Regions from separate parts of the Pantoea dispersa genome, predicted to be linked through region 2. Evidence: predicted binding sites of a transcription regulator. Region 2 holds the regulator's gene; each other region holds the start of a gene.
The links. The regulator PurR, encoded in region 2, represses purine synthesis genes. The targets are predictions, from matches to a motif close to CANGCAAACGTTTGCNTG.
Positions count from the first base shown of each region.

Region 1: purM (phosphoribosylformylglycinamidine cyclo-ligase) is a predicted target of PurR. The motif match lies at 1,792-1,809, and genes of this name have one in related genera.
Region 3: purH (bifunctional phosphoribosylaminoimidazolecarboxamide formyltransferase/IMP cyclohydrolase) is a predicted target of PurR. The motif match lies at 1,941-1,958, and genes of this name have one in related genera.

Region 1 covers NZ_CP082346.1:1,148,855-1,153,068, forward strand. The annotation lists gene purN (phosphoribosylglycinamide formyltransferase) at 55-693, opposite strand; gene purM (phosphoribosylformylglycinamidine cyclo-ligase) at 690-1,730, opposite strand; gene upp (uracil phosphoribosyltransferase) at 1,971-2,597, shown strand; gene uraA (uracil permease) at 2,816-4,099, shown strand; gene hda (DnaA inactivator Hda) at 4,192-4,214, shown strand, end outside.
Region 2 covers NZ_CP082346.1:2,235,807-2,240,020, reverse strand. The annotation lists gene punC (purine nucleoside transporter PunC) at 1-746, opposite strand, end outside; gene punR (DNA-binding transcriptional activator PunR) at 856-1,767, shown strand; gene purR (HTH-type transcriptional repressor PurR) at 1,764-2,789, opposite strand; gene cydH (cytochrome bd-I oxidase subunit CydH) at 3,063-3,152, shown strand; gene K7H94_RS10325 (C40 family peptidase) at 3,209-4,000, opposite strand.
Region 3 covers NZ_CP082346.1:3,688,169-3,692,382, forward strand. The annotation lists rRNA gene K7H94_RS17225 (16S ribosomal RNA) at 1-1,469, opposite strand, end outside; gene purH (bifunctional phosphoribosylaminoimidazolecarboxamide formyltransferase/IMP cyclohydrolase) at 2,098-3,687, shown strand; gene purD (phosphoribosylamine--glycine ligase) at 3,706-4,214, shown strand, end outside.

The sequences.
Region 1 (4,214 bases), 1.1 Mb from region 2:
CGTAGCGGCGCAATTTATTGCGCAATTCCTGCAAGCGCACGGCGTAAAGGTCAATCAATCGTGCGCATAACCTTCCGGCGGCAGCGGTTCGCCATCCAACCACGCTTTGCCCGCGCGCATCTGCAAGCGACCTTCGACAAACCAGCTGATCACCAGCGGGTAAATCGCGTGCTCCTGATGCTGCACGCGGGCGCTGATCTCAGCTTCGTCATCGTCAGCAAATACCGGCACGCGCGCCTGCAGAATGATCGGTCCACCGTCCAGCTCGTCAGTCACAAAATGCACCGACGTACCGTGTTCCGCGTCCCCGTTCGCCAGCGCCTGGCGATGCGTATGCAAACCGGGATATTTCGGCAGCAGCGATGGATGAATATTCAGCAGACGATCGTGATAGTGCGCGACAAACGCCGGGCTCAGAATGCGCATATAACCGGCCAGCACCACCAGATCCGGCGCATAAGCGTCGATCTGCTGCATCAGCTGGCGGTCAAAGGCGTCGCGATCGGTGAAATCCTGCGCGGACAGCGCGTGAGCAGGCACGCTGGCCTGCTGTGCACGCGTCAGACCATAGGCCGAGGCTTTATTACTGAAAACGGCAGCCACGCTGCCGTTGATACGCCCGCTCTCGCAGGCGTCGAGGATGGACTGAAGATTGCTGCCGTTGCCGGAGATCAGTACAACCAGTTTCTTCATGGGTTAATAACCACACGCTCTTCGGCATCAGACGCGTTAATTACGCCAATTTTCCACGCCTGCTCGCCAGCCGCGGTCATTAGCTGTACCGCTTTGTCGGCGTCGGCCGGGCTCAGCGCAATCACCATGCCCACGCCGCAGTTAAAGGTGCGGTACATCTCGTGACGGCTGACGTTACCGGCCTGCTGCAGCCAGCTGAATACCGCCGGCCACTGCCAGCTTTTCTCGTCAATCACCGCCTGGGTGTTATCCGGCAGTACGCGCGGAATGTTTTCCCAGAAGCCGCCGCCGGTCAGGTGGGCAATGGCGTGCACGTCCACCTGCTCAATCAGGCTGAGGATATTTTTCACGTAGATGCGGGTCGGTGCCAGCAGGTGATCGGCCAGCGGTTTGCCTTCCAGCTGTTTAGTGGTGGGATCGGTCTGACTGACTTCAAGAATTTTACGCACCAGCGAGTAGCCGTTAGAGTGCGGACCGCTGGAGCCCAGCGCGATCAGCACGTCGCCATCCTGCACTTTGCTGCCGTCGATGATCTCGGACTTTTCCACCACGCCGACGCAGAAACCGGCCACGTCGTAATCTTCGCCGTGATACATGCCCGGCATCTCAGCGGTTTCACCGCCGACCAGCGCACAGCCCGACTGCAGACAGCCTTCGGCGATACCGGTGATCACCGCGGAGGCGGTATCCACATCCAGCTTGCCGGTGGCGTAATAGTCGAGGAAGAACAGCGGCTCAGCGCCCTGTACCACCAGATCGTTCACGCACATCGCGACCAGATCGATGCCGATGCTGTCGTGGCGTTTGAGATCCATCGCCAGACGCAGCTTGGTGCCGACGCCATCAGTTCCGGAGACCAGCACCGGCTCGCGGTATTTCTGCGGCAGCGCACACAGCGCGCCAAAGCCACCCAGTCCACCCATCACTTCCGGGCGGCGGGTTTTCTTTACTACGCCTTTAATACGGTCAACCAGATCGTTACCAGCATCAATATCAACACCGGCGTCTTTGTAGCTGAGAGAGGTTTTGTCGGTCACTGCGGAATCCCCACGCGATTGCGGTTGGTGGCAAAAATTAAGCGCGGCAATTCTACCAGCGCAGGCAAACGTTTGCGAGTCCCATCTCAGGGCACCTTTGCAGCGTGCTGATTTTTCGCTAATCCTTATTCTCAGGCGATTTGTGCACGTTACCTGACCAATCACCGGTGGCGCGGCGGTAAAAAGGCGGTATAATCCGGCGATTTTTTTTTAGCTCAACTCAATTCCGGGAGAATAATCATGAAGATCGTGGAAGTCAGACACCCGCTGGTCAAACATAAACTGGGCCTGATGCGTGAGCATGATATCAGCACCAAGCGCTTCCGCGAGCTGGCCTCGGAAGTGGGCAGCTTACTGACCTATGAAGCCACCGCCGATCTCGAAACCGAGCGCGTGACCATTGAAGGCTGGAACGGTCCGGTCGACGTCGATCAAATCAAAGGCAAAAAAATTACCGTCGTCCCGATTCTGCGTGCTGGTCTTGGCATGATGGAAGGTGTGCTGGAACACGTACCGAGCGCGCGCATCAGCGTGGTGGGCGTTTACCGTGACGAAGAGACGCTGGAGCCGGTGCCTTACTTCCAGAAGCTGGTGTCAAACATCGAAGAGCGTATGGCGCTGGTGGTTGACCCGATGCTGGCGACCGGCGGCTCGATGATCGCCACCATCGATCTGCTGAAGAAAGCCGGCTGCAACAGCATTAAAGTGCTGGTGCTGGTGGCCGCGCCGGAAGGCATTGCCGCGCTGGAGAAAGCGCATCCGGACGTTGAGCTGTACACCGCGTCAATCGATCAGGGCCTGAACGAGAAGGGATACATTATCCCGGGCCTCGGCGACGCCGGCGACAAGATTTTCGGAACCAAATAAATAAACCAGCCGGCCAGAGAGTCGGCTTTTTTTTGGCAAAAATACCGTTCAGTCAGACACCGTATCGACAGGATGCACATTTTGTAGCGGCGCGATTTATCGCGCTGATGCCGGGCAAGCTATGGTGCCCATCCGGACAAGGCGCAATCAATTGCGCCACTACGATAAGGTGCGGCGTTGACGAACGAGCATAAAAATAAACGTATAGGGGATAAATGATGACTCGCAGAGCCATTGGCGTTAGTGAACGCCCGCCACTGTTGCAAACCATTCCGCTCAGCCTGCAGCACCTGTTCGCCATGTTCGGTGCCACCGTGCTGGTGCCGATTCTGTTCCACATCAACCCGGCGACCGTGCTGCTGTTCAACGGCGTCGGCACGCTGCTGTATCTGTTTATCTGTAAAGGCAAAATCCCGGCCTATCTTGGCTCCAGCTTTGCCTTTATCTCGCCGGTGCTGCTGCTGCTGCCGCTCGGTTATGAAGTGGCGCTCGGCGGCTTTATCCTGTGCGGCGCGCTGTTTTGCATCGTGGCGCTGATTGTGAAGAAGGCCGGCACCGGCTGGCTCGATGTCATGTTTCCACCGGCGGCGATGGGGGCCATCGTGGCGGTTATCGGTCTCGAACTGGCTGGCGTGGCGGCGAATATGGCCGGGCTGCTGCCCGCTGACGGCACCACAGCGGACAGTAAAACCATCATTATTTCGCTGGTGACGCTGGCGGTGACGGTGTTTGGCTCGGTGCTGTTCCGTGGCTTCTTCGCCATTATCCCGATCCTGATTGGCGTGCTGGTTGGTTACGCGCTGTCGTCGGCCATGGGTATCGTTGACTGGAGCGCGGTGGAAAACGCGCCGTGGTTTGCGCTGCCGACCTTCTATACGCCGCGCTTTGAGTGGGCCGCGATGCTGACCATCCTGCCCGCAGCGCTGGTGGTGATTGCCGAGCACGTGGGCCATTTGGTGGTCACCGCCAACATCGTGAAGAAGGATCTGATTCGCGATCCCGGCCTGCATCGCTCGATGTTCGCCAACGGCCTGTCGACCATGATCTCCGGCTTCTTTGGTTCCACGCCGAATACCACCTATGGTGAAAACATTGGCGTCATGGCGATCACCCGCGTTTATAGCACCTGGGTGATCGGCGGTGCGGCGATCTTCGCCATTCTGCTCTCCTGCGTCGGTAAACTGGCGGCTGCGATTCAGGCGATCCCGGTACCGGTGATGGGCGGGGTGTCGCTGCTGCTGTATGGCGTGATCGGCGCTTCCGGTATTCGCGTGCTGATTGAATCCAAAGTCGACTACAACAAAGCGCAGAACCTGATCCTTACCTCGGTGATCCTGATCATTGGCGTCAGTGGCGCGAAGGTGCACGTGGGCGCCGCCGAGCTGAAGGGCATGGCGCTGGCCACCATCGTCGGCGTTGGCCTGGCGCTGATTTTCCGCGTAATCAGTCTGTTACGTCCGGAAGAGGTGGTGCTGGACGCGGAAGAAAAACGCGAGCTTTAAAGGATCCTACGGGCAGGGAAGCCCGGTTCATCTCTGCGGAGGATCGTGATAAACTTGCCCGGTTTTCTGCCCGCTCATCCGTTGAGGTACTTCTGAACACGCCGGCACAGCTTTC
Region 2 (4,214 bases):
ATGGTCTGCGGAATATAGCTCAGGCCAATGTCCGCCGGGCTCAGACCCGCGGCGGCGAGGATAAACGGCGAGCCGGTCAGCCAGGCGAAGAAACTGGCGGAGCAGGCGGCATAAATCAGTACGTTACCGCTGTAAACACGCGTCGCCAGCAGCGTCAGCCAGCCCGGCTGTGGCGCGCTGTCGTGGCGCGCACGCGGCGCGCTGGTCAGCTTCAGCGTGCCGAACAGCAGCACCAGCGTCACCAGCGTGAGCGCGAGGAAGATGGCGCGCCAGTGAAAATGGGCCATCAGCCAGGCACCGAGCAGCGGTGCCAGCGCCGGCGACAGCGCCACCAGCGGCATAATCGTGGCAAACACTTTGTTGGCTTTGGCCTGCGGATAGCGATCAACCACCAGCGCCTGCCAGCTCACCGCTGCGGCGCACACGCCTACCGCCTGCACAAAGCGCAGCGCCAGCATCAGCCAGACGTTAGTCACCCACAGCATGGCGAGACAGCTCAGCGCAAACACGCTCAGGCCAGCCAGTAAAATCGGCTTGCGGCCGAAGCGGTCCGACAGCACGCCCCACAGCACCTGCGCACAGGCAAAGCCGCCCAGAAACAGGCTCAGGCTGGCGCTGATGGTGCCCGGTGCGGAAGCAAAGTCGCGCTGCATGGCGCCGAAGGCGGGTAAATACATATCGGTGGCCAGAAAGCCGAGCATGCTCAGCACGGCAAGGTAAGGCAGAAATCCTTTGGATGACAGCATGGTTTTTCTCATTCGGCAGGTTGAACGGCGGGGAGTGTAAAAGGGTGCAGCGGGCTTTGTGAAACGCTAATATTTGCAGGGTGCTGTTAAAATTTTTGATGGGAAAACTATGTGGTCGGAATATGCACTTGAGGTGGTGGACGCGGTAGCGCGCACCGGCAGTTTTAGCGCGGCGGCGCAGGAGTTGCACCGCGTGCCCTCTGCCATCAGCTATACCGTGCGCCAGCTGGAAGGCTGGCTGGCGGTACCGCTGTTTGAGCGGCAGCATCGCGAAGTGGTGCTGACGGCAGCAGGCGAGCATTTTGTGCGTGAAGGGCGTTCTGTTATCAAAAAAATGCTGGCCACGCGCCGTCAGTGTCAGCAGCTGGCCAACGGCTGGCGCGGTCAGCTCAGTATCGCGGTAGATTGCATCGTCAAACCGCAGCGCACCCGCCAGCTGGTAAAGGATTTTTACCGTCATTTCCCCGATATGGAGCTGATCATCAGCTACGAAGTATTTAACGGCGTGTGGGACGCACTGGCTGATGGTCGTGTCGATGTGGCGATTGGTGCCACCCAGGCTATTCCGGTCGGCGGCCGCTTCGCCTTTCAGGATATGGGCGCGCTCAACTGGCGCTGCGTGGTGAGTCCGCAGCATGCGCTGGCTCACAGTCCGCAGCTGGACGACGAAACCCTGCGCGCCTGGCCGTCGCTGGTGCTGGAAGATACGTCGCGCGCGCTGCCGCGCCGCATGACGTGGACGCTGGATAACCAGCGGCGGCTGGTGGTGCCGGAGTGGGAAACCGGGCTGGATTGCCTGCAGGCCGGATTGTGCGTGGGCATGGTGCCGGGCCACCTGGCGCGCCCGCTGCTGGACAGCGGCGCGCTGGTGGAGCTGGCGTTGCCGCAGCCGTTTCCGGACAGCCCGTGTTGCGTCAGCTGGTCTGAGCAGCGCGCGTCACCGGCGCTGGCGTGGTTGCTGGAATATCTGGGCGATGCGGAGACGCTGAACCACGAGTGGCTCAGCGAGAAGGCGGCTTAACGGCGGTAATCGCGGAACGGGCCATCGGCCACGGAGCGGCGCTCAATCAGCGTGGGCTGCACTTCAATGGTCTGCGGTTCTTCGCGTTTGCTGGTGATGCGGTCCAGCAGCATCTCCAGTGCCTTTTCCCCCAGCTGGGCTTTCGGCTGGTGCACGGTTGTCAGCGCCGGGGTGAAGTAGCGCGCGTTGCGCACATTGTCATAGCCAATTACCGAAATATCCTGCGGCACGCGCAGTCCCATCTCGTCGGCCGCGCAAATCGCGCCCATCGCCATGATATCGCCGCCGCAGAATACCGCCGTCGGGCGCTGTTTCTGGTTCAGGATCTGCTGCATTGCCTGATAACCTGACTCCGGTTCGAAGTCACCCTGCACAATCCACTCGGGACGGACGCTGATGCCCGCTTCCTGCATCGCCTGCAGAAAACCCGCATGACGACCGCCACCGGTGTTGCGCTCCATCTGGCCAGGGATAGCACCGATATCGCGATGGCCGCGCTCAATCAGGTATCGCCCGGCGAGGTAACCGCCGTGGAACGCATTGTCCTGCACGGTATCGGTAAAGTCTCCGCGCGATTCGCCCCAGTCCATGACCACCATCGGGATATTGCGGTTCTCTTCCAGCATCTGCAGCAGATCGTCGGGATATTCGGAGCACATGACCAGCAGGCCATCGACGCGCTTTTGCGCCATCATTGACAAATAGGCACGCTGTTTTTGCAGATCGTTATGCGCGTTGCCGAGAATCAGCGTGTAACCACGCTCAAAGCAGTGATTCTCCACGGCTTCAATAATTTCGGCGAAGTAGGGCGCTTCGCTGGAGGTCGCCAGCAGGCCCAGCGTCTTGGTGTGATTCACCTTTAGGCTGCGGGCCACCGCGCTCGGTGAATAGTGCAGCGCTTTAATCGCTTCCCATACGGCGTTACGCGTCTCTTCCGCGACGAAACGCGTTTTGTTGATGACATGCGAAACCGTGGTGGTTGAGACCCCGGCGCGTTTCGCCACATCTTTAATGGTTGCCATGAAAATGGTACTCCTGGGCTTATCGCAACTTACTGATAAGTATATTGTTAAACGTTTGCGTCTGCTAATGGTTTTGCGCCCTGAATATCAGGGCTAATCTGCTTAATCGGGCAGGGAAACATCCTTCAGCAGGCTGTCAATGCAGCATGCGCTAAATCTGTTGCGCAACGAAAGGCGGCGATTCTAGCAAGCCGGGGCGGATAACACGAGATTTTTGCCCATCACTGTGCGAAAATTATTTAACCATGCAAACTGTGTGACTAAGGAGTTGTGATGAGTACCGATTTAAAACTGGCATTGACCACCACCGCCGCTGCTCTGCTGATGATTATTGCCTTTAGCTTTACCGCCATTCTGCATTAATAAAAAAGCCGGTGCTGCTGAACAGCCACCGGCTTTTTTGTTGCGCAACACTGAGATTAGCGCACGGTTTTCGGCGTCATCATACGGCGTGCGCCAACGTAATGCTTCTGCCAGTAATCCTCGCCCAGCGCGCTAATCTGGATATCCTTCCCGGTGCGCGGAGACTGAATGAATTTACCATTGCCCAGATAAACCCCGACATGGTCGGCGGTGCCGCGGTTGTTGATGCGGAAGAACACCAGATCGCCTTTCTCCAGCATCTCGCGCTTGATCGGCGCGGCGTCGCGCAGGTGATACATCTCATTAGCGGTACGGGGAAATTTAAACTTCACCAGATCTTTGTAGGCGTACCACACTAAACCACTGCAGTCGAAACCGGTGTGCGGTGAGGTGCCTCCCCACTGATACGGTTTACCCAGCTGGCCCATCAGTTTCGTCATCGCGGTTTCACGTGCTTTTTGATAGCGCAGGCGGTGGGCTTTGCTCATTTTAATGCCGCTCAGCTGCTGCACTTCATCATCAACGGCAACGTCACGCGATTTTTTCGCCAGCCGCTGATGACCATATTTTTTCGCACTGAGCTTAAGTGAGGATTTGCGCTGGGTGGTGTGCTGAAGTACCGTTTCGCTTTTCTGCTGTTTTTTCAGCCTGAACTTCTGTACCGACGTCAGGCGTGACTTTTTGCTGGTGGTTTTCACCGGGCGTCGTTTGCGACGCTCATCTTCACGCGCGTTCTTTTTCTCCGCTTTCTGCAAACTGGCATTAACCGGCGCATGCGGAGAAGCCGCCGCCACATTAAAGAACAGTTGGGCAAAAGCCAGTATGAAAAGCGTAATCAGTAAACGCATAGTCCGGTTACAGGTTAAGCCGTCGGCAGGAAGCCAGACCGCGGTAAAGTTAGAAAAATCTGATCGACGATCAGCACCGGGGCAATTCTAATCCACTTTTTTTGCAAAAGGTAAGGTCTTTTTCCATTAATCTGTCACGGTACTGAAAGTGGGGCAAAAATGAGCGATTTCAGCTGTTTAACCCAGCGGAATTATTGCTAATTATTAATTGATT
Region 3 (4,214 bases), 1.5 Mb from region 2:
GTGGTAAGCGCCCTCCCGAAGGTTAAGCTACCTACTTCTTTTGCAACCCACTCCCATGGTGTGACGGGCGGTGTGTACAAGGCCCGGGAACGTATTCACCGTAGCATTCTGATCTACGATTACTAGCGATTCCGACTTCATGGAGTCGAGTTGCAGACTCCAATCCGGACTACGACGCACTTTATGAGGTCCGCTTGCTCTCGCGAGGTCGCTTCTCTTTGTATGCGCCATTGTAGCACGTGTGTAGCCCTGGCCGTAAGGGCCATGATGACTTGACGTCATCCCCACCTTCCTCCGGTTTATCACCGGCAGTCTCCTTTGAGTTCCCGGCCGAGCCGCTGGCAACAAAGGATAAGGGTTGCGCTCGTTGCGGGACTTAACCCAACATTTCACAACACGAGCTGACGACAGCCATGCAGCACCTGTCTCAGAGTTCCCGAAGGCACCAAAGCATCTCTGCTAAGTTCTCTGGATGTCAAGGCCAGGTAAGGTTCTTCGCGTTGCATCGAATTAAACCACATGCTCCACCGCTTGTGCGGGCCCCCGTCAATTCATTTGAGTTTTAACCTTGCGGCCGTACTCCCCAGGCGGTCGACTTAACGCGTTAGCTCCGGAAGCCACGCCTCAAGGGCACAACCTCCAAGTCGACATCGTTTACGGCGTGGACTACCAGGGTATCTAATCCTGTTTGCTCCCCACGCTTTCGCACCTGAGCGTCAGTCTTCGTCCAGGGGGCCGCCTTCGCCACCGGTATTCCTCCAGATCTCTACGCATTTCACCGCTACACCTGGAATTCTACCCCCCTCTACGAGACTCAAGCCTGCCAGTTTCAAATGCAGTTCCCAGGTTAAGCCCGGGGATTTCACATCTGACTTAACAGACCGCCTGCGTGCGCTTTACGCCCAGTAATTCCGATTAACGCTTGCACCCTCCGTATTACCGCGGCTGCTGGCACGGAGTTAGCCGGTGCTTCTTCTGCGGGTAACGTCAATCGGCAAGGTTATTAACCTCACCGCCTTCCTCCCCGCTGAAAGTACTTTACAACCCGAAGGCCTTCTTCATACACGCGGCATGGCTGCATCAGGCTTGCGCCCATTGTGCAATATTCCCCACTGCTGCCTCCCGTAGGAGTCTGGACCGTGTCTCAGTTCCAGTGTGGCTGGTCATCCTCTCAGACCAGCTAGGGATCGTCGCCTAGGTGAGCCATTACCCCACCTACTAGCTAATCCCATCTGGGCACATCCGATGGTGTGAGGCCCGAAGGTCCCCCACTTTGGTCTCGCGACGTTATGCGGTATTAGCTACCGTTTCCAGTAGTTATCCCCCTCCATCGGGCAGTTTCCCAGACATTACTCACCCGTCCGCCACTCGCCACCCAAAGAGCAAGCTCTTCTGTGCTGCCGTTCGACTTGCATGTGTTAGGCCTGCCGCCAGCGTTCAATCTGAGCCATGATCAAACTCTTCAATTTAAAGTTTGATTTGCTGCAACCAGTGCAGCGATGCTCTGTGAATTAAACTTCGTAATGAATTACGTGTTCACTCAGCAAAGACTTGATATTTTTTACGTCCGGAGACGCTGATATCAATCCTGCGAGTGCCCACACAGATTGTCTGATAAATTGTTAAAGAGCGGTGCGACGCGGCGTTCGGCCTGCTGTCGCGAGGTGGCGTATATTACGCTTTCCTCCTTCAGAGTCAAACACTTTTTTCAGCGTTTTTCTCCGGCGGAAGTTCTTAACGAAGCTTCCTCTCTACACCGCATTCCGTAAGTCGTTGTGCCGTGTCGATGGAGGCGCATTATAGGGAGTTGTTCGGCACGCGCAACCGCTAAATTCAATAAAAACAATCGTTCGCTGCATTCCACAGCAAAACCCCGCCTTATACCCGGTTACACACAAAGTTATCCACATCTGCAGCCGGTAATAAATTTAGGCGAGCATCGCGCAAACGTTTTCGCTACAATGCCCCGCGACGTCAAGGATGCCCCTTTTGGGGCGTTACCTGAGGTAAATGTTCTCTTCTATATATAGAGAGAGAAAGTTAAGCCTGATGTAACGCTCTTATTTACGCGAAACAAAGCCAAGGGATAAAACCACCATGCAACAACGTCGTCCTGTACGCCGCGCTCTGCTCAGTGTCTCTGACAAAGCCGGTATCCTCGAATTTGCTCAGGCCCTCTCCCATCGTGGTGTTGAGCTGCTCTCCACAGGTGGCACCGCGCGCCTGCTGGCAGATGCCGGCCTGCCCGTCACGGAAGTTTCTGACTACACCGGTTTCCCGGAAATGATGGATGGACGCGTCAAAACGCTGCACCCCAAAGTGCACGGTGGCATTCTGGGCCGTCGCGGTACCGATGATGCCATCATGGCCGAGCACGCCATCAATCCTATCGACATGGTGGTGGTGAACCTCTATCCCTTTGCCCAGACCGTGGCGAAAGCCGACTGCAGCCTGGAAGATGCCGTTGAGAACATTGATATCGGCGGTCCCACCATGGTGCGCTCGGCAGCCAAGAACCACAAAGACGTGGCGATCGTGGTGAAGAGCAGTGACTACGACGCGATCATCGCGGAGCTCGATGCCAACGAAAACTCCCTGACGCTGGAAACCCGTTTCGATCTGGCCATCAAAGCCTTTGAACACACCGCCGCTTACGACAGCATGATTGCCAACTACTTTGGCAGCCTGGTACCGGCCTATCACGGCGAAAGCTCTGCGCCGGCGGGCCGCTTCCCGCGCACCCTGAACCTCAACTTTATTAAAAAGCAGGATATGCGTTACGGCGAGAACAGCCATCAGGACGCTGCTTTCTATATTGAAGAGCAAGTCAGCGAAGCGTCGGTCGCCACCGCACAGCAGCTGCAGGGCAAGGCGCTGTCCTACAACAATATTGCCGATACCGATGCGGCACTGGAGTGCGTCAAGGAGTTCAGCGAGCCAGCCTGCGTTATCGTCAAGCACGCTAACCCATGCGGCGTCGCCGCAGGCGATTCAATTCTTGCTGCCTATGAGCGCGCTTATAAAACCGATCCGACCTCGGCATTCGGCGGCATCATCGCCTTTAACCGTGAGCTGGATGAAGCGACCGCGCAGGCGATCATCAGCCGTCAGTTCGTGGAAGTCATTATTGCGCCATCGGCCAGTGAAGCGGCACTGCGCGTGACCGCAGCCAAACAGAACGTCCGCGTTCTGGTGTGCGGTCAGTGGCAGAGCCGCGTGGCCGGTCTCGACTTCAAACGCGTCAACGGTGGCCTGCTGGTTCAGGATCGCGATCTCGGTATGGTCGATGCCAGCCAGCTGCGCGTTGTCAGCCAACGTCAGCCGACCGAACAGGAACTGCGTGACGCGTTGTTCTGCTGGAAAGTGGCGAAATTCGTTAAATCCAACGCCATTGTGTATGCACGCGACAACATGACGATCGGTATTGGCGCGGGCCAGATGAGCCGCGTTTACTCTGCCAAAATTGCCGGCATCAAAGCCGCTGACGAAGGACTGGAGGTGAAGGGTTCCGCCATGGCTTCCGACGCCTTCTTCCCGTTCCGCGATGGCATTGATGCCGCAGCAGCAGTGGGCATCACCTGTGTGATCCAGCCAGGCGGTTCCATCCGTGATGATGAAGTGATTGCTGCCGCCGACGAGCATGGCATCGCGATGATCTTCACCGACATGCGTCATTTCCGCCATTAATAGCCTGGAGCCGTAACGATGAAAATTTTAGTGATTGGTAATGGTGGACGTGAACACGCGCTGGCGTGGAAAGCAGCACAGTCGCCGCTGGCAGAAACCGTATTTGTTGCGCCAGGCAACGCCGGTACCGCGCTGGAGCCGGCCCTGCAGAACGTGGCCATCAGCGCCACCGATATTCCGGCACTGCTGGCGTTTGCGCAGCAGGAAAACATCGACCTGACCATCGTCGGGCCGGAAGCGCCGCTGGTGATTGGCGTAGTCGATGCGTTTCGCGCTGCCGGCCTGAAAATCTTTGGCCCGACGCAGGCGGCCGCGCAGCTGGAGGGCTCAAAAGCCTTCACCAAAGATTTCCTTGCCCGCCAGCAGATCCCGACGGCGGAATACCAGAACTTCACCGAGGTGGAACCGGCGCTGGCTTACCTGCGTGAGAAAGGCGCGCCGATCGTCATCAAAGCGGACGGTCTGGCCGCGGGTAAAGGCGTCATCGTCGCCATGACGCTGGCCGAAGCGGAAGCGGCGGTGCAGGA